Regions from separate parts of the Rhizobium aouanii genome, predicted to be linked through region 1. Evidence: riboswitches for the same ligand, from Rfam matches in the RefSeq annotation. Region 1 holds a riboswitch; each other region holds the start of a gene.
What was found. A riboswitch is a leader RNA that binds a small molecule or an ion and turns the genes downstream of it on or off. The one in region 1 is predicted to bind FMN.
Positions count from the first base shown of each region.

Region 2: linked by a shared signal. The riboswitch ahead of ribN (riboflavin transporter RibN) and the one ahead of ribB (3,4-dihydroxy-2-butanone-4-phosphate synthase) in region 1 are both predicted to bind FMN.
Region 3: linked by a shared signal. The riboswitch ahead of V8P77_RS28355 (6,7-dimethyl-8-ribityllumazine synthase) and the one ahead of ribB (3,4-dihydroxy-2-butanone-4-phosphate synthase) in region 1 are both predicted to bind FMN.

Region 1 covers NZ_JBAMYD010000008.1:29,103-38,646, forward strand. The annotation lists gene V8P77_RS15285 (sugar ABC transporter substrate-binding protein) at 1-572, shown strand, start outside; gene V8P77_RS15290 (sugar ABC transporter ATP-binding protein) at 704-2,182, shown strand; gene V8P77_RS15295 (SDR family oxidoreductase) at 2,205-2,993, shown strand; gene V8P77_RS15300 (glucose 1-dehydrogenase) at 3,241-4,023, shown strand; FMN riboswitch at 4,216-4,414, shown strand; gene ribB (3,4-dihydroxy-2-butanone-4-phosphate synthase) at 4,541-5,176, shown strand; gene V8P77_RS15310 (SDR family oxidoreductase) at 5,387-6,154, opposite strand; gene V8P77_RS15315 (hypothetical protein) at 6,248-6,415, shown strand; gene V8P77_RS15320 (DMT family transporter) at 6,483-7,391, shown strand; gene mobA (molybdenum cofactor guanylyltransferase MobA) at 7,401-8,030, shown strand; gene mobB (molybdopterin-guanine dinucleotide biosynthesis protein B) at 8,027-8,548, shown strand; gene V8P77_RS15335 (ATP-binding protein) at 8,480-9,544, opposite strand, start outside.
Region 2 covers NZ_JBAMYD010000014.1:96,098-105,641, reverse strand. The annotation lists tRNA gene V8P77_RS23645 (tRNA-Val) at 233-308, shown strand; gene V8P77_RS23640 (hypothetical protein) at 409-807, shown strand; gene V8P77_RS23635 (glutathione peroxidase) at 868-1,416, opposite strand; gene V8P77_RS23630 (hypothetical protein) at 1,549-1,902, opposite strand; gene V8P77_RS23625 (class I SAM-dependent methyltransferase) at 2,068-2,673, shown strand; gene V8P77_RS23620 ((R)-mandelonitrile lyase) at 2,680-3,081, opposite strand; gene V8P77_RS23615 (aldo/keto reductase) at 3,228-4,214, shown strand; gene V8P77_RS23610 (esterase-like activity of phytase family protein) at 4,304-6,514, opposite strand; gene ribN (riboflavin transporter RibN) at 6,598-7,506, opposite strand; FMN riboswitch at 7,593-7,747, opposite strand; gene hupB (DNA-binding protein HupB) at 7,869-8,144, opposite strand; gene lon (endopeptidase La) at 8,351-9,544, opposite strand, start outside.
Region 3 covers NZ_JBAMYD010000019.1:74,752-84,295, forward strand. The annotation lists gene V8P77_RS28325 (FecCD family ABC transporter permease) at 1-301, opposite strand, end outside; gene V8P77_RS28330 (ABC transporter substrate-binding protein) at 321-1,289, opposite strand; gene V8P77_RS28335 (adenylate/guanylate cyclase domain-containing protein) at 1,446-2,549, opposite strand; gene V8P77_RS28340 (hypothetical protein) at 2,767-2,991, shown strand; gene V8P77_RS28345 (GCG_CRPN prefix-to-repeats domain-containing protein) at 3,107-3,415, opposite strand; gene V8P77_RS28350 (SRPBCC family protein) at 3,602-4,048, opposite strand; FMN riboswitch at 4,295-4,437, shown strand; gene V8P77_RS28355 (6,7-dimethyl-8-ribityllumazine synthase) at 4,519-4,953, shown strand; gene V8P77_RS28360 (VOC family protein) at 5,213-5,902, shown strand; gene V8P77_RS28365 (cytochrome b) at 5,996-6,529, opposite strand; gene V8P77_RS28370 (MarR family winged helix-turn-helix transcriptional regulator) at 6,510-6,986, opposite strand; gene V8P77_RS28375 (antibiotic biosynthesis monooxygenase family protein) at 7,085-7,444, shown strand; gene V8P77_RS28380 (LysR family transcriptional regulator) at 7,540-8,424, opposite strand; gene ampC (class C beta-lactamase) at 8,548-9,544, shown strand, end outside.

The sequences.
Region 1 (9,544 bases):
CACCCGGCGATACATTCCTTGCAACGGATTCGGTCGCGTCTGCCAAGGCCGTATGCGACTACATTCTGAAGGAAGCCGGCGGCAAGGGGAAGATGGTCATCATCCACGGCCAGAAGGGCACGACGCCGGAAGTCGACCGCTCGAAGGGCTGCGCTGAATCTCTCAAGGCATATCCGGACGTCAAGGTTGTCGCCGAGCAGTTCTCGAACATCTGGAGCCAGGACGAAGGCTTCCAGATCATGCAGAATATGCTGCAGGCAAATCCTGACGTTTCCATCGTGTTCGCACAGGCCGACGGCCTCGCACTTGGCGCCGCGCAGGCGATCAAGGTCGCCAATCCGTCGCAGAAGATCGTGGTTGGCGGCTTCGATGGCGACACCGCGGCTCTCGAAGCGCTCAGCAAGGGCGTCTTCAACGTAACGGCGACACAGCAGACGCAGAAGATGGGCCGCGATGCGGTCGAAAATGCCGCCAAGCTTGTCGCCGGTGAAAAGGTACCCCCGGTACAGCTTATGGATGCCACGCTGACAACCAAGGAAAACGTAGCAGGCTTCATCGCCAACCATCCCTAGCGCATCGGCCCGAAAATCGGAATCGATTTTCGGAAAGCACGATGCGTAGATTCAAAGTGTTAGAGCGTCCTTTGTGCGTCCGAAAGGACGCACGGCGCTCTAATGAAACCGAGGTCTTGAGGAGGTGTGCCGTGACTGATCCAGTTCTTTCCCTGAGGGGCATATCCAAATGGTATGGACCGCTCCAGGTTCTGAAGAATGTCAGCTTGGACGTCCATCCGGGTGAAGTGGTTGCACTTCTCGGTGAAAACGGAGCGGGCAAGTCAACGCTATCGGGCATCATCGCCGGGTCCCGCACACCATCCGAAGGATCAATGACGTGGCTGGGGCAGCCTTATGCCCCGGCCACACCAAGGGAAGCGATCGACAAGGGCGTTGTCCTGATCCATCAGGAGCTGCAGCTTCTGCCGCAGCTGTCGATCGCGGAAAACGTGTTCATCGGACGTTGGCCGATGAAGAACGGCGTCGTCGACCGCGCTCAGATGGTTCGCCGGGCCCAGGACCAGCTCGCTCGCTTGAACCTTCACATACCCGCAACGCGGACAGTCGCCGGCCTTTCCACGGCAAATCAGCAACTCATCGAGATCGCCAAGGCGCTGGCTCTCAACGCAAAGCTCCTGATCCTCGATGAGCCGACAGCCGCCCTTGGCGGAGCGGAGACGGAAGCTCTCTTCGAACAGGTTCGGAAGCTTCGGTCAGAAGGCGTCGGCATCGTCTACATTTCCCACCGTATGGAAGAGATCAAGCAGATAACCGACCGGATCGTCGTTCTTCGTGACGGGGAGCGGGTGCAAGAATTCTCAGACAGCGCGACCCCGGTGCGAACGATTGTCGAGAGCATGGTCGGGCGCCCGCTTGACCGCTTGTTCCCTACCCTGCCGGTTCCGACAGATCGTCCGGTACTCCAGGTGTCCGGGCTGAGCTCGCCGGACAACTCGTTCCGTGAGGTTACCTTCGAGGTTCGGGCCGGGGAAATTCTCGGGATCGCCGGATTGGTCGGCGCCGGCCGCACCGAACTGGTGCGTGCGATTTCGGGAGCAGACCCAATCAGTGCTGGTTCGATCAAGCTGGAAGGCGAGGAACTCAGGCTGCGCGATCCGGCGGACGCGATCGCCAAGGGTATCGTGATGGTTCCGGAAGACCGCAAGGAGCAAGGCCTGATCGTCGGGCACCGGATCAGCGAGAACATTATCTATGCCAATCTTGACAAACTCGGCGGCGGTTGGATCACGCCGCGCGTCAAGCGCTCCTTTGCAGAAAAAGCAGTTGCCAAGTTCGGGGTAAAGGGCCGTGCTGAACAACATGCCTCGGACCTATCCGGCGGCAACCAGCAGAAGGTCGTGATCGCGAAGTGGCTGATGCGCGATCCCAAGGTCGTCGTGCTCGACGAACCTACGAGAGGCATCGACGTCGGCGCCCGAGCGGGCATCTACGACATCATCGTCAATCTTGCCAAACAGGGCGTCGCGGTCATCGTCGTCAGTTCGGACCTCGAAGAGGTTCTCGGAGTCTCCAATCGCATTCTCGTGCTTGCGCAAGGCAAGCAGGCGGGGATTCTCAATCGTGACCAGGCAAATGATGTTTCGGTCATGGAGCTAGCTACCATTTAATCAGACAGAGAAAGGAAGAGCGGTGTCCGACATCACTCTGAACGCCCCGAAGCTTTTCGATCTCAGCGGCCATGTTGCCATCGTTACCGGAGCTGGCAGCGGCATTGGTCAGCGCATTGCCATCGGCCTTGCGCAATGCGGCGCCGACGTGGCGCTGCTCGACCGCCGAACTGACGACGGGCTGGCCAAGACGGCTGAACATATTCGCGCCGCCGGCCGCCGCTCGATCCAGATCGCGGCGGATGTCACGAGCAAATCTTCCCTTGCAGATGCCGTAGCACGTACCGAAACGGATCTCGGCGCGCTGACGCTTGCAGTCAACGCTGCAGGCATCGCTAACGCGAAGCCGGCGGAAGAGATGGAGGAGGACCAATATCAGACGTTGATGGATATCAACCTCAAAGGCATATTCCTTTCCTGCCAGGCCGAGGCCCGCGCCATGCTGAAGAATGGACGCGGCTCCATCGTCAACATCGCTTCCATGTCCGGCGTGATCGTGAACCGGGGGCTGGTCCAAGCCCACTACAATGCCTCCAAGGCGGGCGTCATCCATATGTCGAAGTCTTTGGCCATGGAATGGGTCGACCGCGGCATTCGCGTCAACACCATCTCCCCCGGATACACGGCAACGCCCATGAACACCCGACCGGAGATGGTCCACCAGACCAAGCTCTTCGAAGAGCAGACGCCGATGCAGCGCATGGCAACGGTCGACGAGATGGTCGGTCCGGCGGTGTTCCTGCTGTCGAATGCAGCAAGTTTCGTGACCGGCGTCGATCTTCTCGTCGACGGCGGTTTCTGCTGCTGGTGATGAGAAAGCTCATTGCCGCCGCTGGAAAGTGACCGGTCTCGCTTCCTCCCTAGCTGAGATCGAGGCGCTGAAGGGACTAACGGGCATGACGGCGTGCAATATCGTCGTCTGTCCGCCCTTCGCGCTGATCGAACGGACGGAGGGCGCTCAAGAGTGCCTGAATTCGCGACAACCAGTTGAGCTCCAATAAAGATCGCATGGTAGGTCGCATCGAGATTTGCTGTTTATCGATGGACAAGGAAAGAGCATGAAACGCTTTGAGCAGAAGACCGTCGTCATTACCGGGGGCAGCCGCGGCATCGGCGCCGCCATCGCCAGACGTTTTGCGCGCGAGGGCGCCAATCTCGTCGTCTCGGCCAACGAGGAGCTGGTTCACAGCGTTGCCGAACAGATCCGGGCCGAAGGCGGCAAGGCGGTCTCCTTCATCGGCGACGTCACGGATAAGGCGAGCGTCACCGCCCTCTACGATACCGCCGAAAAGGAATTCGGCTCGGTCGACGTCTCGATCCAGAATGCCGGCGTCATCACCATTGCCCGCCTCGAGGATCTGACCGAAAATGAGTGGGACAAGGTCATGGCCGTCAACACCAAGGGCGTCTTCCTCTGCGCCCAGGAGGCGATATCAAGAATGCGCAAGCACAAGCGCGGCGGTCGCATCATCAACACCGCCTCCGGCCAGGCCCGCGACGGCTTCATCTACACGCCGCATTATGCCGCCTCCAAAATGGGCGTCGTCGGCATCACCCAGAGCCTGGCCAAGGAAGTCGCGACCGAAAAGATCACCGTCAACGCCTTCTGCCCCGGCATCATCGAAACCGACATGTGGGCCTATAACGACCAGGCCTGGGGCAAGCTGCTTGGCAACTACGCCCCCGGCGAACTGATGAAGGAATGGGTCGAGGGCATCCCGATGAAACGGGCAGGCTCCGGCGAAGACGTCGCCGGCCTGGTGACCTTCCTCGCCAGCGATGACGCCGCCTATATCACCGGCCAGACCATCAATGTCGACGGCGGGCTGATCATGTCCTGATGCAGGTCGCCCAAAATGCGCAGTGGTTTTGGGACAACGACATGCATGGAAGGATCAAACCACCAACGAAGCGCGGAAGGCGACATGGTCGTCGCCTCTGAGTGAACAGTGTGTCCATCGGCGTTAGGGCAGCTTTGCATTTTTGCCCGGTCGAGTGACCTTGCCATCCGCCTGTTTTTAATCCTATCTTTGCAATGTTCTCAGGGCGGGGTGAAATTCCCCACCGGCGGTATCAGGAGCAATCCTGGAGCCCGCGAGCGCTTCCGGCACTACAGCGCCGCGTGTCTTTCAGACGCGCAAAGGACGCTGTAGCACTTTGAATTGCTGGAAGGTCAGCAGATCCGGTGAGATGCCGGAGCCGACGGTATAGTCCGGATGGAAGAGGACAACACGGGCAGTCGCACTCCATCCCGGAGTCGGCTGACGTTTGTTCGCCCAAGGGAAGAAGGCTCGCTCACGGATTGAGCCGAGCAGACCATGTCAGCCCGCTGACATAACCCTTGAAAGGCCAGACAGCATGACTATCGCAAGAATTGAAGATGCCATATCAGCCATTGCTCGTGGTGAGATGGTCGTCGTCGTCGATGATCAGGACAGGGAAAACGAGGGCGATATCGTGGTCGCCGCCGACGCCGCCACTGCTGAAACAATCGCCTTCATGATGACCCACGCCCGTGGTCTCATCTGCGTCGCCATCGAAGGCGAGCGTCTCGATGCGCTCGATATCCCGCTGATGGTGCCCAACAATACGGAATCGCACAAAACCGCCTTCACGGTCTCGGTCGATTATCTCAAGGGCACCACGACCGGCATCTCGGCAGCCGACCGCGCCGCCACCGTCAGCGCCCTGGTTGACGACCGCGCAAAACCCGCCGATTTCGCCCGCCCCGGCCACATCTTTCCGCTGCGCGCCAACCCCCGCGGCGTGCTCGGCCGTCCTGGCCACACCGAAGCCGCCGTCGATCTCGCCCGCCTCGCCGGCAAGACCGCAGCCGGCGTCATCTGCGAAGTCGCCAATGACGACGGAACCATGTCCCGCCTCCCCGAACTCACCCTTTTCGCCAAACGCCATAACCTCCTCCTCGTCACCATCGAGGATCTGGTCGCCTATCTCGAACGCCAGGCGGAAAGAGACATACGCGAAGTCGCATGATCCGCGCAAAGCGGCCAGCCCGTCCTTCGAGGCTCCCGCGGGGCATCTCAGGATGAGGCTGGAGGGAGGGCGTGCCAAGCCCCACGGCACACCGACCAGCCCTCATCCTGAGGTGCGCAGGCCAAAGGCCGGAGCCTCGAAGGACGAGGGCGGGTGGCTGAGTCGCAGACGCGCACGGCCGGTTGCCACAGCACACCCCATTTCCTGCCCCTATGTCCGGCTGATCGAAACCCCACCATCCGCCAGCATCGCCGTGCCGGTCACGAAGCTCGACATGTCGGAGGCAAGGAAGAGCGCCGCATTGGCGATCTCTTCGGGTTGCGCCATGCGTTTCAGCGCATGCAGTCCCTCGACGAAGGCGAGCACTTCCGGCGTGGCATCAGGCGCGTTGGTGATGCTGGCGGGTGTGTCGGTGCCGCCGGGAAGCAGCGCGTTGACGCGGATGTTCTGCCTCCCGAGTTCGGCGGCGAGCACCTGCACGAAGCCGATCAGCCCCGCCTTGCTCGCCGCATAGGCGGCCATACCAGGCATGCCGGCGGTGTGGCCGACGAAAGTCGAGGTGAAGATCAGCGATCCGCCGCGGTTTCCGATCGCCGCCGACTGGTGCTTGGCGCCGAGAAAGGCGGCGGTGAGATTGGTCTCGATCGTCTCGCGCCAACCCTCCAGCGACAGGCCGGCAACCGGCCCCATCTCACCGAGGATGCCGGCATTGTTGAAGGCGATATCGAGCCCGCCGAAGCGCGAGACCGCCGTTTCGGTAAGCCTTGCCTGCAGCGCCTCGTCCCTGACATCGCCTGATATGGCGACGGCCTGTCCGCCCTCCGCCTCGATTTCCGCGATGACGGCATCGAGCGCATCCTGCCGCCGGCCGGTGACCACGAGCTTGGCGCCTTGCCGCGCAAAGAGTTTCGCCGCCGCGCGACCGATGCCGGAGCTTGCGCCGGTGATGATTGCGATCTTGTCGTTGAGAAGTGTCATATCGGTCTCTCCTGGGGTTGTTGCGAGATCTGAGATGCTCAAACATCAGGCGATGCAGCCACCCGTTTCCCGCGCAGGAAGAGAAAAACGCCTATGGCCGAACCGGAAGCTCGACGGCGCGTCCTCATCGACGCCTTGATTGCGACGTCGGAAATATCGGAATTCATCTTTATAAAACGGGGATTTGCGGAAACCTGCATCCACGCTTACGTTGACGTGGACGCCATTGTGCACCGCATCATCGATTTATGCTTTGTGTGACATTCATCCGATTCCCTTCATGCATCTTCGCGACTAAAAGGAGCGCACAGGTAACGGGAATCTCTTCATGCCGCGGTCACGCAACACTGAGGGCGCCATCTATATGAGCTTGGCAATGGCCGGCTTTTCCGCGAGCGACGCTCTGTCCAAATCGGTCATCGCCCACATGAACGCCGGCGAAATCATGTTCCTGCGCGGCCTCTTCACCAGCCTGCTCGTTTATCTGATCGCCTGGAAAATGGGCGCGCTTCGCTCCTGGCGCATCATGCTGCAGCCGATGATCATCTTCAGGATCATCTGCGAGACGCTCTCTGCCGTCACCTATATCACCGCGCTCGGCATGATGCCGATCGCCAATGCCTCGGCGATCCTGCAGTCGCTGCCGTTGGTCGTCACCTTCGGTGCGGCGCTCTTCTTCTGCGAGCCGGTTGGTTGGCGGCGCTGGTCGGCGATCCTCGTCGGGCTCGTCGGCGTGCTGATTATCATCCGCCCCGGCCCTGATGGATTCACCGCCGCCGCCCTCCTCTGCGTCGCCGCGGTGCTGACGACGGCTGGCCGCGATCTCGCCACTCGGAGCATCAGTCCGGAAATCCCCTCGCTGATGATAACCGTCATCACCGCCATATCAGCCTCATTCTTCGGTGCGCTGCTCATTCCGGTGCTCGGCGGCTGGCAGCCGGTCAGCGCCGCAGCACTTGGGCATCTCGTGCTCGCCTCGGTGCTGGTGCTCGTCGGCTACCAATCGGTCATCCTCGCCATGCGCACCGGCGAAATCTCTTTCGTCGCGCCGTTCCGCTATACCAGCCTGATCTTCTCTTCTGTGCTCGGCTTCTTTTTCTTCGCCGAAGTGCCTGACAACTGGACGCTCGTGGGGGCTGCGATCGTCATCGCCTCCGGCCTCTATACGTTCTATCGTGAGGCCAAGCGCCGTGTGTCGCCGATTGCGCAGGAATCCGCGCCGCGCGCGCCGGTTTGAGGAAGAATGATGGCTGAATTCTCGTTGGATAAATCTCATATAGCAGGCGTCGTGCTGGCCGGCGGCCGTTCGCAGCGCATGGGCCGCGACAAGGCGGGCGTGATGCTTGGGGCCGAGAGCCTGCTGCGCCATGTGCTGACCCGCCTCTCGCAGCAGGCTTTGCCCGTTGCCGTCAATGCCGATGCCGTCGCCGAGGACGTGCCTGTCGTTCCCGACTGTTTTCGCGGCAAGGCCGGACCAATGGCCGGCATCCATGCGGCGATGGTTTATGCCGCCGGCCTTCCCTCAATCACCCACGTCGTCACGGTCTCGGTCGACTGCCCATTCTTCCCGACCGATCTCGTCGCCCGGCTGGCGGCGGCGGTCGGGCACCCGTCGCAGATCGCCATTGCCACCTCCGAGGGCCGCAGCCATCCCGTCTTCGGGCTTTGGCCGGTGACGCTGGCCGCCGATCTCGAAGCCTGGATCGCCACCGACGAGAAGCGCCGCGTGCGCGACTTCCTGTTACGGCATGACGTTGCGGAAGTGGCGTTCCCGCTGCATCCGACCCGCGCCAGCCTGCTCGATCCCTTTTTCAACATCAACACGCCTGATGATCTCGTCGAGGCGGAACGCTGGCTGGAGGCCCTCCGCGCATGACCGCACCGAAAATCTTCGGCATCGCCGGCTGGAAGAACTCGGGCAAGACAGGCCTCGCCGTCCGGCTGGTCACGGAATTCACCCGCCGCGGCTACAAGATCTCGACGATCAAGCACGCCCATCATGATTTCGACATCGACAAGGTCGGGGCGGACAGCTACCGCCACCGCCAAGCCGGTGCCCATGAGGTCACCATCGTCTCCGGCACCCGCTACGCCATCATGCACGAGCTGCGCGGTGCCCCCGAACCTGAATTCGAGGAGATCCTCGCCCGTCTCGCCCCTTGCGATCTCGTGTTGATCGAGGGCTACAAACGCGAGCCGATCCCGAAGATCGAGGCCCGCCGCCTGGAGGCTGCCAATCGCGAGCCGCTGGCGCCGAGCGATCCCCATATCTGCGCCGTCGCCGCCGATCATACCGTCACGGATACGGCCCTGCCGGTCTTCGATCTAGACGACACAGGCGCCATCGCCGATTTCATCGCCGACATCGTCGGCCTTGGACAGGCGAGGCTTTGAACCACCTGCGTCGCCACCGGATCTGCGAATCGGAACCGTTTCGCTTGCCATCGCCTTGGCGATTTCCTTAGCGAGCTGAGCCTGATCATAAGGCTTTCCCAATCTCGGAAGGTCGACATCGGTGCCAGAGGGAAGATCGGCATAACCGGTCGCCAGCACGATCGGCAACGCCGGACGAATGTCCCGCGCGGCCTGGGCGAGCTGTGCGCCGGTCATGCCGGGCATCGAATAGTCGGTGATGACAAGATCGAAATGCTCGCCGCTCCTGATCAGTTCCAGCGCCTGCGAGCCGGTATTTGCTTCGACAACCTCGTGGCCGAGATCTTCAAGCATGTCGACCGAACTCATGGCAATCAAGGCGTCGTCATCGACCAGAAGGATCTTCAGTCTGGATGCGGCTTGCTCAACAACCACCTCCGACTCGGTCGGCGCCTCGGTTCGCCAGGCCGTCGCCGGAAGCCACAATTCCGCGGTCGTCCCCACCCCAAGCTCACTTGTCAGACGAAGTGCGCCATTGAGCTGAACGGCAAGTCCATGGATCATCGATAAGCCCAGACCCGTGCCCTTTCCGAGTTCCTTGGTCGAGAAAAACGGATCGACTGCCTTCTTCAGGGTCTCCGCGTCCATGCCGGTGCCGCAGTCGACCACTGCCAAGACAAGATAGGGCCCTTCGCCGAGATCACCCTTATCGCCGGCAACCTTTTCCTCGCGCAGCGAGATGGACAGCGTCCCTCCGTCCGGCATCGCATCGCGGGCATTGACTGCAAGGTTGAGCAGCGCCAATTCGAGTTGGTTCGCATCAACCAGGGCCGGCGGTAGACTTGTCGGCAGATTGGTTTCGATGCTGATCGAGGATCCGACTGAGCGCCGCAGCAGATCATTCATGCCGGAGACCAGCTCGGACAGATTGACGGGCTTGACCTGCAGATCCTGCTGCCTGGCAAAAGCCAGCAGCCGTTGCGTCAGAGCAGCTCCGCGCCGCGCGCCCTGAATTGC
Region 2 (9,544 bases), on a different contig from region 1:
CGAAAGTCGGCACTTCCGTCTTCCGCAGCGATGCTCAGGCGCAGACGCAGTGCCTTCGAAACAAGCCCTCCCCTCACTTTTCCACAGCCGCGCCGAGCCTGAGCGGCATTGCAAGACACGGGATCACCACCAAAAAAATCAAAAAATCTTCACAAACACTCTTGCGGTTTTGCCGCGATCCGCATAGATCACGGCCACCAACGCGGCAGGCCGATCCGGCTTCGTTTGCGATGGGCGATTAGCTCAGTTGGTAGAGCGCCTCGTTTACACCGAGGATGTCGGCGGTTCGAGTCCGTCATCGCCCACCATTCCAAACTTTCCCGCAGCTTGTTCATCAGAGTTAGGCTCCCGAATTAGCTCGCTAATCCGGTCACGATCTGCGCAAGGTGTTTTGTCAGGAGACACCTCATGAAAACCGTTGCCATTATCTCTGCGCTGCTTCTCGCCGGCGTGGCTGCGTCGCCGTCGATTGCCAAAGAGCCGGCGCTAGAGGTTTTTCTGTCTGCCGGGGACCAGACGATGACGACCTCGGGAGAAACCCCGGCGCGTGAAGCCAGCACCTATCTTCTCAGAATGCCGTCAGATCTGCCGATTAATTTTTCGGTCGATGCAGACAATTCAGCCTGCAGCCTGGAAATCAAGAAAACCAGCCAGCGCGGCGTCTTAAGCACAATCAGCCGATTCCCCGCGTCTTTCAAAGACAGCGGTCAAAGCGGCGACGAATATACGTTTTCGTTTTTCCAGAACCGCGTTTCGTTTATGAGCGGCGCCCGATGCGCCTTCTCATTTTCTCTGACGCAGATGTGACCATGTGCTTGGGGTGCCGGGCATGCCTTGCCGTCTGGCGGGGCGCTCATACCCACCAATTCATGCCTTCGCCAATTCCTTCTCCACCGCCGAAACCAGCCGCGAATCGTCGGCCGTCACATCGGGCGCGAATCGGGCGGCGACTTTGCCGTCGCGGCCGATCAGGAATTTTTCGAAGTTCCAGAGGATGTCGTCCTCATCGCTGCCTGTCATCCCGTGGGATTTCAGGCGTTCGCGCATCGGGCCGTCACCCGTCGTCGCGACACCCGACTTGGTCAATTGCCGGTAAAGCGGGTGCTGGGCCTCGCCCTTGACCGAAATCTTCGAGAAGATCGGGAAGGTGACGTCGTAGGTGCTGGTGCAGAAATCGAGGATCTCGGCGTCGGTGCCGGGCTCCTGGCCCTTGAAGTCGTTGGCGGGAAAGGCGGCGATGACGAAGCCGCGCTCGCGCTTTTCCCCATAGAGCTTTTCCAGCCCCTCATATTGGACTGTCAGCCCACATTTCGAGGCGACATTGACGACCAAGAGCACCCTGCCCTTGTATTCGTTGAGCGTGGTCTCACGACCATCCACTGTTTTGACCGGGATATCCAGCACATTGCCCGTCACGGGAACCTCCAATTTCGTAAGGATATGTTTCGCCAAGCTTAGCGATATCGCCGCAGTTGTCATCAGCGTCGGGATCAACTTGGCTTCCACAGGACGCCGGTGCGGCTTCCGGCCGCACCGGGCCTCAGCACCTCAGGCGGGAGACGTTTCCTTCACGTCGTCGAGCAGGAAGTGCACGACGAGATAATCCGTCTTGTAATGGCGGCCACTGTCCGACACGGAATCGACGCTGCCGCCGTCCTTCGGGTGCCAGGGATGATAGTGGGGGTTGGTGGTGATCAGCGTGATGGCCTTGCCATCTCTTTCGCCAAGCCGGAAGCGCATCTCGGCGAGCGGCCAGATCCGCTCGTAATCCTGCATGGTGATTCGCGCCTTCAGCGCCTTGCGCTGCAGCGGCGCTTCGCCGGCCTCGGCTGGTGTTTCCAACATCACCTCCTCAGCTCCGCTGATGATGGCGTTGAATTCTTCAGGCCACATGCGTCTCATGAAATCGCTCCTCCCGAGGCTTTTTCGTCAGTTCACAGATGGAACTTAGCGGTTTGTTCGAAAGAAGCAAATTCCTGTCATGCGGTTGTCATCGGTGCCGGCTGCTCCTACCTTCCCGTCAAACCGCATCTGGGCCGTCAGTCGCCCGCAATCCCGAGATCAGAGATGAAGACACGTGAAGAAAGGCAGGCGCTCCGGGCGAGCATGCCGCGCACCCCGCTCAGCGCCCATCATATGGAGAACGCCCGGCTGCTGCCGGATCGCGGCGAGCTGCTCTACCGGATTCCGAACGGCGGCATCGGCGTCGAGGTGGGAGCAGCCTTCGGCGAATATACGGCGGAGATCCTGGAAAAGAACCGCCCGGCGCAGCTCTACCTCATCGATCCCTGGTCGATGGACCGCTACAGCTCCGGGCTCGATGCGATCCACACAAATTTCGCGGCCGAGATCGAGGCCGGCCGGCTGCACCTGATGCAGGGCACATCGCTCGAGAAGCTTGCCGAATTCGAGGACGATTTCCTCGACTGGGCCTATATCGATACCGATCATTCCTTCGAGCTCACCTGGCAGGAACTCCTGCTCTGCGAAAAGAAGGTGAAGCGGACGGGGCGCATTGCCGGGCATGATTTCTGCACCGGCAATACGGTCAAGCCGATCGTCTATGGCGTCGTCGAGGCGGTTACCAAATTCTGCAAGGATTACGGCTGGCAATTCGAGTTCCTGACGGTCGAATCGCATGCACATTTTTCCTATTGCCTGAAGCGGCTCTGATCAGCTTTACACCTTGCCGGAATATTGCTCGTCGCTGACCTTTTCCATCCAGTCGACGTGATTGCCGTCCAGCGCCTCATGAATGGCGATGTGCGTCATCGCCGTATCCGGGGCAGCACCATGCCAATGTTTTTCGCCCGGCGCGAACCAGACGGTATCTCCGGCGCGGATCTCGCGGATGTCCCCACCCCAACTTTGAGCGAGGCCCTTGCCTGATGTCACGATCAGCGTCTGGCCGAGCGGATGCGTATGCCAGGCCGTGCGGGCGCCGGGTTCGAAGGTGACGGAGACCGCCCTGGCCCGTGCGGGTGCTGGCGTTTCCATCAGCGGATCCTGGCGAACGGCGCCGGTGAAATAGTCGGCCGGTGGCTTCGTCGAGGGGCGAGAGCCGACGGGTTTGATCTCCATGATCTTTCCTTTTCCATCCATACGGTTGAAGCCTTGTGGCAGAACGATATTTCATCGGGGCGACCAATCAAAGCCGGATCGACAATTGCCGCGGACTGACCCGACTGATAATTCCAACACCTTTCATCACCTACGGAGGATTTTTCATGAAACACCATGCTTTTGGCCGCATGCCCTTCACCGTCACCAATGTCGGCTTCGGCGCATGGCAGATCGGCGGCTCCTGGGGTGATATCAGCGAGGCGGACGGACGCGCGGCGTTGAATGCCGCGCTCGATGCCGGCATGACATTCATCGATACGGCGGATGTCTATGGCGACGGCCGCTCGGAAAAGATCATCGCCGACGTGCTGAAGACGCGTGGCAGCGAACGGCCGATGGTTGCCACCAAGGCCGGCCGCCGCCTCAACCCGCATGTCGCCGAAGGCTACACAAAGGCTAATCTCGCAGGCTTTATCGACCGCAGCCTGGCGAATCTTGCCGTCGACAGCCTCGACCTCGTGCAACTCCACTGCCCGCCGCGCGACGCGCTTTACCAGCCTGAGATCTTCGAGAGCCTGAACGCGCTGCAGAAGGCCGGCAAGATCAAGGGTTACGGCGTCAGCGTCGAAAAGGTCGAAGACGGGCTGAAGGCGATCGAATATCCCGGCGTCGTCAGCATCCAGATCATCTACAACATCTTCCGCCAGCGCCCCGACCACCTCTTCTTCCAGGAAGCGCGCCGCAGGAATGTGGCGATCATCGCCCGTGTGCCGCTCGCCAGCGGTCTTCTCTCCGGCAAGATCACCCGGGACACACATTTTGCCAGCGACGACCACCGCAATTTCAACCGCAACGGCGAGGCCTTCGATGTCGGCGAGACCTTTGCCGGCGTTCCCTTCGAGGCCGGCCTGCAGGCGGTGGAAGAGGTGCGCAAGCTGGTGCCCGAGGGCACGACGATGGCTGCCTTCGCGCTCCGCTGGATTCTGATGAGCGACGCTGTCACCGTCGTCATCCCCGGCGCCCGCAATGCCGAGCAGGCCAGGGCCAACGCGGCTGCCGCCGACCTTGCGCCGCTGTCAGCCGATGTCATGGCGGCAACGCGCGAGATCTATGAGCGGCTGATCGCGCCGCATGTGCACCAGCGCTGGTAGGCCATCGATATTCCAAAATGCAAATGGCCGAAAGGCAAAATGGCCGGGTTGTCGCCCGGCCATTTTTCTGTCGTGTAACTATCAGAAGCTCAGTTCGTGGCGGTCAGGTCGACCGGGAAGAACAGGGTCTCGCCGGAGGAGTCGCTGACGCCGTCATTGTCGGTGACCGCGTAGGGCTTGCCCGACGCGTCGAAAGTGAAGCCTTCGAGCTTGTCCAGCACATAGCCGTTGGTGGCAGACTTCAGCTCACCGAGGAAGTCATGGGCTTCGGTTTTCTTGACGACCGGCAGCTCGGCTCCGAGCTTGGCGGGCTTCAGGTCCGAAATCCAGACCTTGTAAAGCTTCTTCAGCCTGGCGGCATCGCCGACGAGGTTGTCGCGCTCGATGATGTAGACACTGTCGCCCTGTACCGAGATCTCGGACAGGCCGACCCAGCCGCTTTCCGTCTTGTCGAGCGGATAGCGAACGGCACCCCATTCCTTCTTCTTCGGATTGTAGGAGACGAGCTTGACGAAGCCCTTCTCGTCGTCGCTCCACTCGCGCTGGACGGCCATCCACAGCGTGGTGTCGTCGCCGGTGCCGACAATTGTCACGCCTTCGAAGCCGTAGCGGATTTCGTTGGCGACGAGCTCCTTCGGCAGGGCGATCTCAGCCTTGATGTCGCCTTTGGCATTGACATTGTAGAGGGCGTGCGGAACGAGACGCTCACTGTAGCCTTCCGAGGCGAGCCAGAAAGAGCCATCGGCGGCAGCCGCAATGCCTTCGATGTCGAGCTTCTGGGCCGGGGTGCCGTCACGTTTGACGACGAGGGCGTCGGTGATGACGGCCGGCTTCTTGCTGGCATCGATCGTGTAGATCGTCGGCTGCGAGCCGAGAACGCTGTCGCTGACGGCGTAGAGCATGCCCGGCTTGCCCGGAACGGCGGCGAGACCCGAAAGGGCTGCGAAGCCGATCGGATTGCCGTCCTTCTCGGCGGAGACGATCTGCGGATAGGCCTTCTCGCCTTCCGAGCGCTCGTAGATCATCACATGCGAGCGCGCGCCGCCGTCCTTGCCGAGATCGACCTCGTTGGCGGTCGCAAAGAGATTGCGGGCGGGAATGGCGATCGCGCCTTCCGGCGAAATGCCGGACGGCAGCAGCTGGACGAGTTCTGGATCGGCGCCGGTATCCTTAAAGACGCCGACGACCGAGGCGCGCTCAGCAAGCAGGAAGAAGTATTGGTCGTCGCCGAACTTGGCGGCTTCGAGGCCTTCCGGCTCGACGCCCTTCGATCCCGAGCGGCTTTCCGGATAGTGGCCGATATGGGCGACGGCGCGTTCGAAGGATGCGCCCGATTCGTAGAGAAGCTTGCCCGTCTTGTCGAAAATGGTAAAGCCGCGCGAGCCGCCCTGGTAGTCGCCTTCATTGGCGACGACGAGGCGGTTGTCGTCCAGCCACTTCACGGCGTCGGGCTCGCGCAGTACGCCCTTGGCTTCGCCTGAGAATTTCAGGGCGCCGTCACGCTTGGTATCGATGCCGGTGAGATCGACGCTGCCGGCGGTAAAATGCGTCTTCACCTCGGCCGTATTGGCGTCGATGATGACGATCTCGTTGTTTTCCTGCAGCGTCAGGGCAATCTCGTTCAGGCCGTTGAAGGCGACGAATTCCGGTTCCGGATCCTCCGGGGCGACGCCGGTAAGCCCGGTCAGAGCCACGTGCTTGATAGTGCCGCAATCGACGGTGCCGTTCTTGACCTGGAAGACGACGAGGTCGCCGGCCGGCATCTGCGGGATCTTTCCGTCATTGACGTCTTCGTCGCGCTCGTTTTCGATTGCGATGGTGCCGAGCGTCTTGTCCTTGTTGAGGGCGATCGAATCCGGCTGGCCGCCGAGATCGCAAGTGTTCTCGATCTTCTTGGTCGCCACGTCGACGATGGCGAGACGGCCCGAGGGCTTGGCCTTGCTTTCGGAGGTGTTGACGGCAACGAGCGCCTTGCCGGCGCTGGAGGTGACCGAAGTCGGCTCGCCGTCCATCATCAGCGCGCCGCCGGCCTTCGGGGCCTTGGCATCGGTAATGTCGATAAAGCCGATCGCGCCGAGCGGGCTGTCGCTATAGATCAGCGTGTTGCCGTCGTCGGTCGCGGTGATGATCTCGGCGGAACTCACCGAAAGCTTGTCCCTATCAACAGGCAGGTTCTCTGCGACCGGGAAGGAAGCGATGCGGTTGAAAACCGGCTCGGCCGCGGCCGGGAACGCTACGGATGCGAGAAGCACGGCAGCAAGCGCTGCCTTGCGCGATGAAATTGTCATGAAATCCCCCATGTGTCGAACATTCGAAACAGGAGTTTTCTGCGCGCGCGGCATGACAGAGGCATGACAGATGCGGCATTTTGCACCTGATCACGTCAGGCTGGTTTGCGCTCCCGGCGCATCTCGTTTCGCATGATGAACAGCGAAGCAGACAGGATGAGAGCCGCTCCCAGCCAGAGGTAGCCCGCCGGCGCATAACCGAAGAACAGCCAACCGGCCAGCACGTTCAACGGCAGTTTCAGATCGTCGAACGGCTGGACGTAGGCGGCATCCGCTGCGGCGTAGGCAAGCGTCAGCAAATACTGCGCTACGGCAGTCAGCAGCCCCGCCAGCAGGAACAGGGCAAGGGTTGCGCCCGTCGGCACTGCAAAGCCTGCCGCAAGCGCCAGCCCGCCATTTATCGGCGTCAGCAGAACGAGCAGCCAGACGGTGATCGTCTCCGGCCGTTCGATGCCCGTCAGGCTCTTGGTGATCAGCGACGAGCCGCCCCACAGCAGCGCCGAAAACACAGGCAAGAGAGCCGCCCAGCCAAAACCATCAGACCATGGCTGCAGAATGATCATCGCTCCGGTGAAACCCGTCGCCGTCGCTGCCCAGCGGGCCGGGCCGACGCGCTCACCGAGGAAAAGCCGGGCGCCCAGAATGATGAATAAGGGCGAGGTCATCACCAGTGCGATCGCCTGCCAGATCGGCACCGCGGCAAGGCCGGCGACCCAGGCCTCGACGCCGAGCGCGGCAAGCGCGACGCGCGCGAGGTGACGCCAGGGATAGTGTGTGCGCATCGCTGCGAGGCCGAGCCTCTTCAGGAACGGCAGCGAAAACAGGAAGGCGAAGCCATATTGCCAGAAGGCAGCCGATGCCGAGGGAAAGGCAAGCTTCATCGTCAGCCATTGGGTGACGATGTTGAGAAGCGAAAAGGCAATGCCGGCAAGGACCATCCAGAGGGCGCCGACAACGGCGCGGGGCGGCTCGACTGCAAGGGAATTCTGATTCATGTCTTTCATCCGCGACCAGGGACCAACATAAATCAGGACGCATGAGGCACGAACACGAACGACATGGCGGATCCCCACCCTCTCGCACGACCGACACTCATTCTCTTCCATCCGGACTTTAACCGTCGGCTCCGGAATCGCACCGGATCTGCTGACCCCTCCCCCGCTTGGACACGAGGAAAGGCGCTCGCGGGCTCGAGCCGAAACCCTTACCGCCGGTGGGGAGTTTCACCCCGCCCTGAGGACAGAAACGTCGTAGATCAAAGCTCGGGCGACGGCAAGGCTCGCCAAAGCAAAGGGGTCCGGCAAAGCCGAACCCCTCTCAAATCCTGCACAACCGGTCTCGTTTCCGGCTGGTGGATAATCTCAGATCAGCCGTTGACGGCGTCCTTCAGGCCCTTGCCGGGCGTGAATTTCGGCACGTTGCGAGCCGGAATGTCGACTTCAGCGCCCGTCGACGGGTTACGGCCCTTCGATGCGGCACGATGAGAAACGGTGAAGCTGCCGAAACCCGCGAGGCGGATGTCGCCCTTGTTCTTGAGTTCAGCCTGGACAACGTCAAAAACCGCGTCAACAGCGGAAGCCGCGTCAGACTTCGTCAGTCCTGCCTTTTCGGCTACTGCGGACACGAGTTCATTCTTGTTCATGTTTCCACCCCTTTCTAAATGGTATGAAACGACTCAAAAGTAAGCTAGGCGCAGAATAGGTTTCATCAGGCCCGCCGAAAACCCAAAAGCCCTGCAAATCAAGGAAAAGCAAGCGTCTACATGACGTTTTCACAAAAAAGGCTGGCGTTTCCGCCAGCCTTTTTGCGTGTTTTGGGCCAATTGGGCATAAATGTGGCAAAGGCCACTCAATGCGCTATGGTTGCGCCTGTCTCATCGAGGCCTTCGACCGTTGCGATGACCGGCGTTTCCACCGTGCCGTCCCATTCGATCGGCTCCGGCCGCCGGATCAGCGCATGCTTGATCACCTCGCCCATGCGGGATACCGGGATGATCTCCATGTTGTTCTTCACGTTATCGGGAATCTCCGCCAGATCCTTGGCGTTTTCTTCCGGAATCAGCACCTTCTTGATGCCGCCGCGAAGCGCTGCGAGCAGCTTTTCCTTGAGACCGCCGATCGGCAGCACACGGCCGCGAAGGGTGATTTCACCGGTCATGGCCACATGCCTGTCCACCGGGATGCCGGTCATGATCGAGACGATCGCGGTTGCCATGGCGACGCCGGCCGAGGGGCCATCCTTCGGCGTCGCGCCTTCCGGCACGTGCACGTGGATGTCGCTCTTGTCGAAGCGCGGCGGCTCGACGCCGAAATCGACAGCGCGCGAGCGGACATAGGAAGCCGCTGCCGAGATCGATTCCTTCATGACTTCCTTCAGATTGCCGGTGACCGTCATGCGGCCCTTGCCCGGCATCATCACGCCTTCGATGGTCAGCAGCTCGCCGCCGACTTCCGTCCAGGCAAGACCGGTCACGACGCCGACCTGATCCTCGCCCTCTGCTTCGCCATGGCGGAAGCGCGGGACGCCCAGATAGTCGGAGATGTTGGCCGCCGTCACGTGAACGGACTTCGTCTTGCCCTTGATGATCTCGGTGACCGCCTTGCGGGCGAGTTTCATCAGTTCGCGTTCGAAGTTGCGGACGCCGGCTTCGCGGGTGTATTGCTGGCTGATCGCCATCAGGGCGTCGTCGCTGACCGAGAATTCTTCCGGCTGCAACGCATGTTCCTTGATGGCCTTCGGCAGCAGGTGCCGCTTGGCGATTTCGCGCTTTTCATCCTCGGTGTAGCCGGCGATACGGATGATCTCCATGCGGTCCATCAGAGGCGCTGGAATATTCAGCGTATTCGCCGTCGTGATGAACATCACATCCGACAGGTCGTATTCGACTTCCAGATAGTGGTCCATGAAGGTCATGTTCTGGGCCGGATCGAGCACTTCGAGCAGGGCCGAGGACGGATCGCCGCGATAGTCCTGGCCGAGCTTGTCGATCTCGTCGAGCAGGAAGAGCGGGTTGGACTTCTTCGCCTTCTTCATCGACTGGAT
Region 3 (9,544 bases), on a different contig from region 1:
GCGCAACCGCCCCCGAGGTCACGCCGGTAATGCCGGGATCGGCCAGTGGATTGCGTGTCAACGTCTGCAGCACGTAGCCGGAAACGGCAAGCCCCGCCCCACCGGCCGCCGCCGCCAGACTGCGCGGCAGACGCAGCGTCCAGACGAGAATGGAGTCGATCTTGCCATCAGGCGCCAGCAGTACGCGCAGCACGGTCTCGACCGAAAGCGTCTTGGCGCCAACGAGCAGCCCGAGCATCGCCGCCAGCACAGCGGCGACGACAATGAGCCCTATGGCCAGGAAGGATTGCCGGGGGCTCATCGCAGATATTGTCCCGACTTTAGTTCTGCACTTCGGCCGGGATCAGCTTGGCGGCTTCCGCCTTGACGTCGACGGCCGGGAACGTGTCGGGATAGAGATAATGTGCGGCCTCGCGCAGCACGATTTGGCGGGCGATCGGGCCATTGGTCTCGACCCACTGGTCGCCGACATAGAAGACGCGGTTGTTCTTCACCGCAGACAGCTGCGACCAGATCGGGTTGCTCTCGTGCGGACGATCCGGGCCGGAATCGTAGACGAAGATAACCTCCGGGTCCTTTTCGAGCATCGTTTCCAGGCTGAGATCGATGCCGAACTCGCCGCCCGGGGTCTTCGGCCCAGGAACATTGTCGCCGCCAATCGCCGCCACGATCGAGGCCGACGTGTTTTCCGTGTGGAAAGCGAAAGGCGTTGCGCCGCCCCACATGATCATGAAGCGCGGATGAATATCCTTCGGCGCCTTGGCGGCAAATTCTGCCAGATGCTTGCGGAAATCGGCGTTCAGTTGCTCGCCGCGTTCAGGCTTGCCGAGCAGCTTCGAAAGGGCGGCGGTTTCGCTGTAGCTCTCTTCGAGCAGTTCCATGTTGTAGGCGACATAGGGTGCGATGTTCTGAAGCTGCGCCGCGTTGCCGACCGTGTAGCGGCGGATCGCAATGATGAGATCCGGCTTCGCCTCGGAGAGAAGCTCGAGATTGGGCTTGGCGCGCTGGCCGATCTGCTTCATCTCAGAGGTGAGGCCAAGCAGGAAGGCAGGCTCGCGGCCTGCCGTCATATAGGTGCTGGCGACCGGCTTGATACCGAGCGCCAGGGCGACGTCATCGGCGAAATAGGAAATCGAGGCGATCCGCTTCGGCTGTGCCGGGACTTCCACCGTAACGCCGCGGTCATCCACGATCGAGACTTTTTTGTCGTCATCGGCGTAAGTGGCCCCTGCCATCAGCAGTGCCGACAGCCCCAGGGCAGAGAAAAATGTGCGTTTGTATCGAGCCATATTTGAAACCTCCCGTCCAATGTGCGGACAGGCTTTAACCAAAAAAGCGGAGTGTTACAATCATGATTTTTGGATGCAATTTCCCGGATAGACAAAGTCGCGGCTGGGAGAAACCGTCACATATCCGGCACCATCGGGCAGTGTCCTTTTGACGGCTCAATCCTCCGGCAGGGTGAAGACCGTGCAAGGGTCGGCGATGCCGCGCAAGGTGTGCTCTCCGAGCGGTGTCAGTATCGTCGCCGTATTTGCTGCCACCGCGCCTGAGATCAGCACGCTTCGGCCGAGCGGCTTGCACTGCCCTTCCAGCCGGCTGACCAGATTGACCGCGGGGCCGATGGCGGTAAAGTCCAGCCGGTCGGCAGCACCAATATTCCCCCACAGGATCTCGCCGAAATGCAATGCTGCGCCGAAGGGCAGCGGCGCCAGCCCCTGCGCTTGGCGCACCTGGTCGAGATGGGCCATGCCGGCACGGCTCGCGGCAACCGCACGAAGGGCGGCCTCGCAGGCCTCGCGATCCCCTCGGGCAGCGTCTGCCTCGACCGACGCAGCCGTGACCGGAAAGATCGCCAGCACGCCGTCGCCCATGAACTTCAGCACCTCGCCGCCGAAAGCATGCACGGCGCCTGCGACGCGGTCGAACCATGCGTCGAGCGTCGCGATCATCGCGTGCGGCTCCGTCACCTCCGAAAGCGCGGTGAAATCGCGCAGATCGGCGCAGAGAAGAGCGGCACGTATGGTCTCGCCGGTGCCGCGGGCAAGCTCGCCGGCCTGCACCCGGGCGGCACTACGCCGGCCGAGATACGCTTCGAGCAGGGCTGCCCGCGCCTCCCGCGCCGCGAGCGCTGCGAGCGGCGCGGCGGCAAAACGCGCGACCTCGCGCAGCCGGTCGGCTTCAACCGGAGCGAATGCGCCCGCCCCTGCCCGGTTGTCGATACCCGCCCAGCCGAGCATGGGACTATCCTGCGAAGGCCCTATTCGCTCCTCCCATACCGGCCCGAGCCCGGTCAGCCAGTCGCGCCCGGCCTCGCTCTGCGGAGCCGCGGCAAAGGCCAGCGCCTCGATGACAGCACCGGTCTCGGCCCTCCACAACCAGGTGCGCCGCGCAATGATCGGATGCGGCACCGAAAGCGTCAGCGTGCCGCCGGAAAGCGGCAGTCCGTCGGCCAGCAGCCGGCGCCCGAGCTCGGCCAAAAACCGTTCGGGACCAGGCGAGGCTCCGGCCTCGTCAACCAACCAGGCAAGGGGAGACGGCAGATCCATCGCTTAACATCGCACGCCCACATGGACGTCCGCAAGGACATCCCCGGGGTGATCGTGGAGACGTTTCCAGCGACTCGGCCTGTCGCCTCGCAAAAGCCGTCCGCATCAGCTGTCGAAAACCATTCAGCGCGGTGGAAAACAAAAAATAAACACTTTAAACTTGCGCGACTTTGATTCCATTATGGGGTCGTTCGTCATCGTGTGATTGAGGGGTACGATGGGCACGATATTCTGGCCGAAAGATCCGTTGGATGGGAATGACATGACGCTGCTGACGTCGATCCTTCGGCGATGGTGCGAAAGATATCAGGTCGAGCTGACGGCGGAGGAGAGCAGCCGCAAGGCGAAGGAACTCGTCGAATGGTTCGAATTTGGCGTCAAGGATCCGGTCGAGCTCGAAGAACTGATCGACGACAAGTACTGGCTCGTCAGCAGGATCTGACCGTATCGGACAAATCAGGAGGACGCTGCCGGTCAGCGTCGCGAAGCTGTCTCATCAGAAAAGGCCGGGCGAAAAATCGCTCCGGCCTTCGTCCATCTACAACTAAGCGAGACCCTTAGTCATCATCCCGCCAACGGCGGTCGCGATCCCAACGCCGCTCATGGCGCCAGCGCGGACCATCCCAATCCCGGTGACGCCGCTCCCAGCCCCAGCGGGGCGGGCCGCCGTAAAAGGCTACCGGCGGCGGGCGTCTCCAGTTTCGTCGGCATTCGCCCCAGCGCGTCAAATGCCAGCCGCGACCGCAGGCGTAGTCGACCTTTGTGATATTGCTCTGGACATTGATTGTCCCCATCGGCATCGCCTGCGCTGTGCCGAACGAGAGGCTGCCAGCGAGCAAGGCAGCCGCGATAGAAAGTGCCTTCATCGAGAACTCCATTTCAATCCAGCCGTCCACACCTTATGACCGCCAAATTGAACTGGAGATGAACTGCGCGTTCATGTTTGCGGGAGCAAAAGGAGCGCTTCCGCACGGCTGGTCCGAGCGCTCGCCGACCGCTATTGTCGCAACGGCAAGCGCTTCAGAGATGCCCCGCCGCCCGCAAAAAATTGTTCATGTCCTGCCGTAAAAAGGATCGGGACCCGGATCGCGACCGGCGGCAACCTCTGTCAGCCGTCCGAGATAATGTGCCCAGCCTTCCGCATGGCCGGCGCATTGCTCGGCGCTCGGCAGGCCGCTATGGGTGAGCCGCAGCAGCGTTCCGCCCCCCTGCTCGATCAGGTCGATCTCGACCAGGCTCGACCCCGGCGGCACCACCTCGCTGCCGTCCCAGCCGAAGCTGTAGGCAAGGCGATGAACCGGCACCACCTCGCGAAACGAGCCGCGCGCAAAGCGCGCGCCGGTAACGTTGACGAGATAGAGCCCGCCGGGCTGCGGCTCGACCTGCGCCTCCGTTCCCATCCAGCGCAGGATCTTTTCCGGGTCGGTCATCAACGCGAACACCGCAGCCGGCGGCGCCGCGATATGCGCCTCGCGGTGGACGACAAAGGGGTCTTGCATCTCTCTCTCCCATGGTTTCCACGGCCCTGCCCGTCTCCGGTGGAGACGGCGCAGCCTGTCTTGCCGTGCTATTCTGACGTGAATGTCCTCACGCACAGCATGTAAGCGCAAGCCCATCCTCCGCAAGAGGGCTTGCCCGTTGCGATCGACGAACAAGCGAAATCGCCGCGTCGGGAGCGCTGATCCAGCATTAGTCGCGAAGCATTTCGGCCTATTGCCAGCCCGTCACCTTCCCCCTATTGTTCGCGCCGTTCTCAGGGCGGGGTGCAAGTCCCTACCGGCGGTATGCAATTTCGATTGCGAGCCCGCGAGCGCCTTCTCAGGAAGGGTCAGCAGATCAGGTGAGATGCCTGAGCCGACGGTCATAGTCCGGATGAAAGAGAACGTGCGTTCCCGCCGCCTTTGCGGCTGTCGGGGACGTTCGTGATCGCCTTGGGTGATGTGTCGTCTGTTCGCCAAAGGAGATTACCATGACACCCACCCGCTATGCCTTCGTCAAAGCCAGCTGGCACGCCGATATCGTCGACCGCGCGCTAGATGGCTTCCATCAGCTTATTCCGCCCGAGCAGATCGATGTGTTCGATGTTCCCGGCGCATTCGAGATGCCGCTGCTGTCGCGCGATCTTGCGGCAACCGGACGCTATGCCGCTGTCGTTGCCGCCGCCTTCGTCGTCGACGGCGGAATCTACCGCCACGAATTCGTCGCCCAGGCCGTCGTCGATGGGCTGATGCGCGCCGGCATGGATACCGGTGTGCCGGTGCTGTCGGTTTCGCTGACGCCGCATCAGTATCAGGAAACCGAACACCACAAGCAGATCTACCGCGCGCATTTCGTCGAGAAAGGGCGCGAGGCAGCAAAGGCGGCTCTGACGATCGGCAAAACCCGCGCCGCTCTCGCTGCGTAGGAACTTCCTGCACGCCGGCTCGACGAGCCGCAGGACGACAGACGAAGGTGGCGGGGAACCGACCCCGCCGCCTCATCGGATCGACATGACCTCACCAACCGCACGAATCGAGAGCGACGCGCCGTGTGTCGTAGCGGAATCCGCCAATACCGGCCAAATCAGACAGAATAATTGATTCGACGACCCCACCGCGCCGTGGTCAACTTGGCCCGTCACGTGTCCGCAATTCTCAAGACATCCAGAACCCAAGGAGCTTAAGATGAGCAATGCACTGCGCAGCGAAACCCCCATTGAAACCCCGAGAACACAACCCGTCGACACCAAGCTCGAAGTGGTCGTCATCCCCGTTTCCGACGTCGACCGCGCCAAACGTTTTTATGACGGCCTGGGCTGGCGGCTCGACGCCGACTTCGCCAATGATGCCGATTTCCGTGTGATCCAGTTTACCCCGCCGGGCTCCGGCTGCGCGATCATCTTCGGCAAGAACGTCACCGCCGCAGCCCCCGGCTCCGCCCAGGGGCTCTATCTTATCGTCTCCGACATCGAGGCCGCCCGCCGCGACTTGATCGCCCGCGGCGTCGAGGTCAGCGAAGTCTTCCATGACGCAGCCGGCGTCTATGCCGGCAAGGACGAACCCTATCTGTTCGGGCGGCTCCGCATTGCCGGCCGCGATCCCGATCACCGCAGCTACCGCTCCTTCGCCTCCTTCAAGGACCCCGATGGCAACGGCTGGCTGTTCCAGGAGGTCACCACGCGCCTGCCGGGGCGCATCGACGCCGACGGGACGACATTCACCACCTCGACCGATCTCGCGTCAGCCATGCGCCGCGCGGCGACCGCGCACGGCGAACACGAGAAGCGAAACGGCGGCAAACACGACGAGAACTGGCCGGACTGGTACGCCGAATACATGGTCAGCGAACAGGCCGGCAAGCAGCTACCCTTATAGGCAAGGGCGGCGCCAGACGGCGACATCATTCGAGAAAAACATCCCGACGGGTCCAGCTCCTTTGCCGGGCTCGCCGGTCTGCGGGGCTGGATCTCAGCCGCCATACCACATCCGCCGCAGCAGCTGGTCACCGCGGACGAACTGGTGGTAGAGCGCGGCGCCGGCATGGAAGACCAGCAGGCCGACAAGCAGGAAGGCGCCGAACCCATGCGGGCCACGCGGCGGATAGGCGGTGAAATCAGGCAGCGTGGCGCCGGCTGCCCCGAAGACGGCGGGAGCAGCCCCGCTGAGGATCATCATCCCGATGCCGCTGGCGACCATGGCGAGAATGAAGATGTAGAAGGCGACGTGAACAAAGCCCGCCAGGCGCGCCTGCCAGCGAGGCGATGCCGCCACCGGCGCAGGCTTGCGATCGAAACGCCACCACCAGACGATGCGAAGAGCCGTGAGAAGCAGGACGACGACCGCCACCGGAATGTGGAAACGCAGCAGCCCTGCCTTGGTCGCGGCATCCATGGCGTTGGCGGCCCGGAAGCCGGAGCCGAGCAGTGCCAGGATCAAAACCGCGCTCAGCCAGTGGATCGAGACCGCTATTGCGCCATAGCGATCAGGCCTGCTCTTCAACATCTCCATGTCCTTCCAGTTTGCTGCGCAGCGCCTTCATGACGGCATGCGCGGTTTTGAGATCCTCGACCTGAAGCCCTTCCGAGAGCATGTCGACCCAGGGCGCCTGCAGGTGCATAGCGGTTTCATATGCCTGTTTTCCCCTCTCGGTCAGCACGACGAGCTGTGCCCGTCGGTGATGCGGGTTGGGCTGGAATGCCAGAAGCCCTTCCTTTTCCAGATCGTTGACGATGCGCTGGACGTTCTGGCGATTGGCCCCCATGTCGCGCGCCAGCCAAGCGACCGGTTGTGGCCGGCCTGCTGTGACGACGGTGCCGAGGACATGCCAGCGGGCGCTGGTCAGGCCGAGCCCGTCGACGAGCTTGTCGCCCGCGTTGATCATCCGGTTGTTGAGCCGGAAGAGATCCAGAATGAGGTCGGTCAAAGCTGTTCCAGCCGGGGTCCGTTGGGGTTCTCGCATTTGTCACCATATAGCTATATTGACATCATAGTGTCAAATTGAATATGTATCTATATTACCAGATTGACATCATGTAACCAAATCAGATGGAGTCGCTCATGCGCCCGATGGACCCTGCCTTCCCGATCGATCGCCAAATCGCGATCGATGCCTTCGCGATCGTCCTCATCAACCTCTTCACCCTCGACAAGGCCGACGAGCAGGCCTTCCTTGATGCCTGGCAGGCCGATGCCGCCTTCATGAAACGGCAGCCGGGCTTCATCTCGACCCAGATGCATCGAGCCATCGGCGAAAGTCCTGCTTATCTCAATTATGCCGTCTGGGAATCGACCGCCGACTTCCGTGCGGCATTCTCGCATCCGGAGTTTCGAGCGAAGCTCTCGGCCTATCCGTCCTCGGCGGTCGCCTCCCCGCACCTCTTCCAGAAGGTCGCCGTGCCGGGCATCTGCGTGGCATAAGCAAAGCGGCAGAGGCATGGCAGGAGGAGGGAACGAGGCTTACGCTGAGTCATCGAGCGTCGGAATGATCTCGGCCTCCGGCTCGCCGGAAACTGTCACTGAGATGCGGAAGACATCTGCGACGTCATCCAATCGGAAAATGCGAGCATGGCCGCTGTTGGCGGCCTTGATTGAAGTCGGGTTAGCCAGTAGCTCCCCAACGATATGGTCGTAGGAAAAGGTTGTCTTATAGCCCCTGACGACAAATGCCTGGAAAACATCGACGGCGGCGCCAGAGCGATCCCCAGCCCTTGCAGGGCCGCCTCCATCATCGCCAGCGAAGAGTCGAAGACGATACCTGCGTTTATCTGTGCTGCCGGAGGAACGTTCGCTGCCGCGAACCACGTGCTCCATTCGTCCGCCCTGTAGCTCCGCAAAAGCGTCGCCTCGACCAGGTCTGCAGGCGACCTTAAACGCTCGGCCAATTTGGGTGTGCACAGAGGAGAGAGCGGAGCGTCGAACAGACGCAGTGCCTCTGTGCCGTGCCAGGAGCCGCTTCCGAAGCGAATGGCAAAATCCAGTCCCTCGGCCGCCATATCGACGCGATTATTGTTTGTCGAAATGCGCACATCGATGAACGGGTGCTGCCGTTGAAAATCCGAAAGCCTTGGCAACAACCAGCCGACGGCAAACGTCCCGACCACGCCCAGGAACAGCAATTCCCGAACCTGCCCGGCTTCAATCCGGTCCAGCGTAATCGCCATCTGATCGAAGGAATTGGTCAAGGTCGGCAAAAGAGCTTCGCCTTCTGCGGTGATTTTCAAGCCTCTTGGGAGGCGCTGAAAAAGCGCAGCCCCCAATCGCTTCTCCAGGCTTTTGACCTGCTGGCTGACAGCCGCCTGGGTAACACAAAGCTCGATCGCGGCACGGGTGAAGCTGAGATGTCTTGCCGATGCTTCGAAAGCTCTCAGGCCATTTAAGGGGAGGAATTGGCGAACCATCTTAGCCCTAGATTTTCTTGGATCTCCTCCGAGATATCATCGTTTGCTGCTGCAAAACAGTGCCGTTAAATGCCGTCCTCATGCGCCTTTGCGTTGATGAAGCTGCTTTTAGAGGATGAAGAAATGAAGCGTGATTGGATAGGAATTCTATCGGCCGCATTGGTCTCCACATGCATTTCCACAAGTGGCTTTGCGGCTGACGAGCTGAAACTGAAAGCCATCTCGGACGCCGCGATAAAACCAGTCATGGATAAATACGGCATTCCGGGCATGGCCGTTGCCATCACCGTTGACGGACAGAACCACATCTTCAACTACGGCGTCGAGTCGACGGACGCAGGCAGGCCCGTCACCCCTGCAACCATGTTCGAACTGGGATCGATCAGCAAAACTTTTACAGTCACCCTCACCTCTTACGCGGACGTGACCGGCCAACTTTCGCTGTCGGACAAGGCAAGCAAATATCTTCCGGCGATGAAAGGAAGACCCTTCGGCGATGTCGCGCTGATGAATTTGGGCACGCACACAGCTGGCGGATTTCCGCTGCAAGTTCCCGATGAAGTCAAAACCGAAAAACAGCTGATGGAGTATTTCGCAGGCTGGAAACCATCATATGCCGCCGGAACGCACCGAACATACGCCAATCCAAGCATCGGCGTGCTCGGATATATAACGGCGAAAAGCATGGGCAAAGATTTCGCAGCTCTTATGGAAGACCAATTGTTTCCTTCTCTCGGACTGACGAGCACCTATATCAATGTGCCGAAATCGAGAATGGCCGACTATGCCCAAGGCTACAAGCGAAGCGGCGAGCCGGCTCGGATGACACCCGCCACTCTTTCGTCCGAGGCCTATGGAGTGAAATCCACGGCAGGCGACATGATCCGGTTCATCGACGCGAATATGGGACTGGTCGAATTGGACGATAAGCTCCAGCAGGCGATCACCAATACGCACACGGCATACTTCGATGTCGGCGCGATGGCCCAGGACCTTATTTGGGAACAGTATTCCTATCCTGCGACATTGACGACGTTGATGGACAACAATTCCAGCGCGATGCTCAAGACCATTCCCGTCAAGCAACTGATGCCGGCAATGAAACCGCGCGACGATGTCT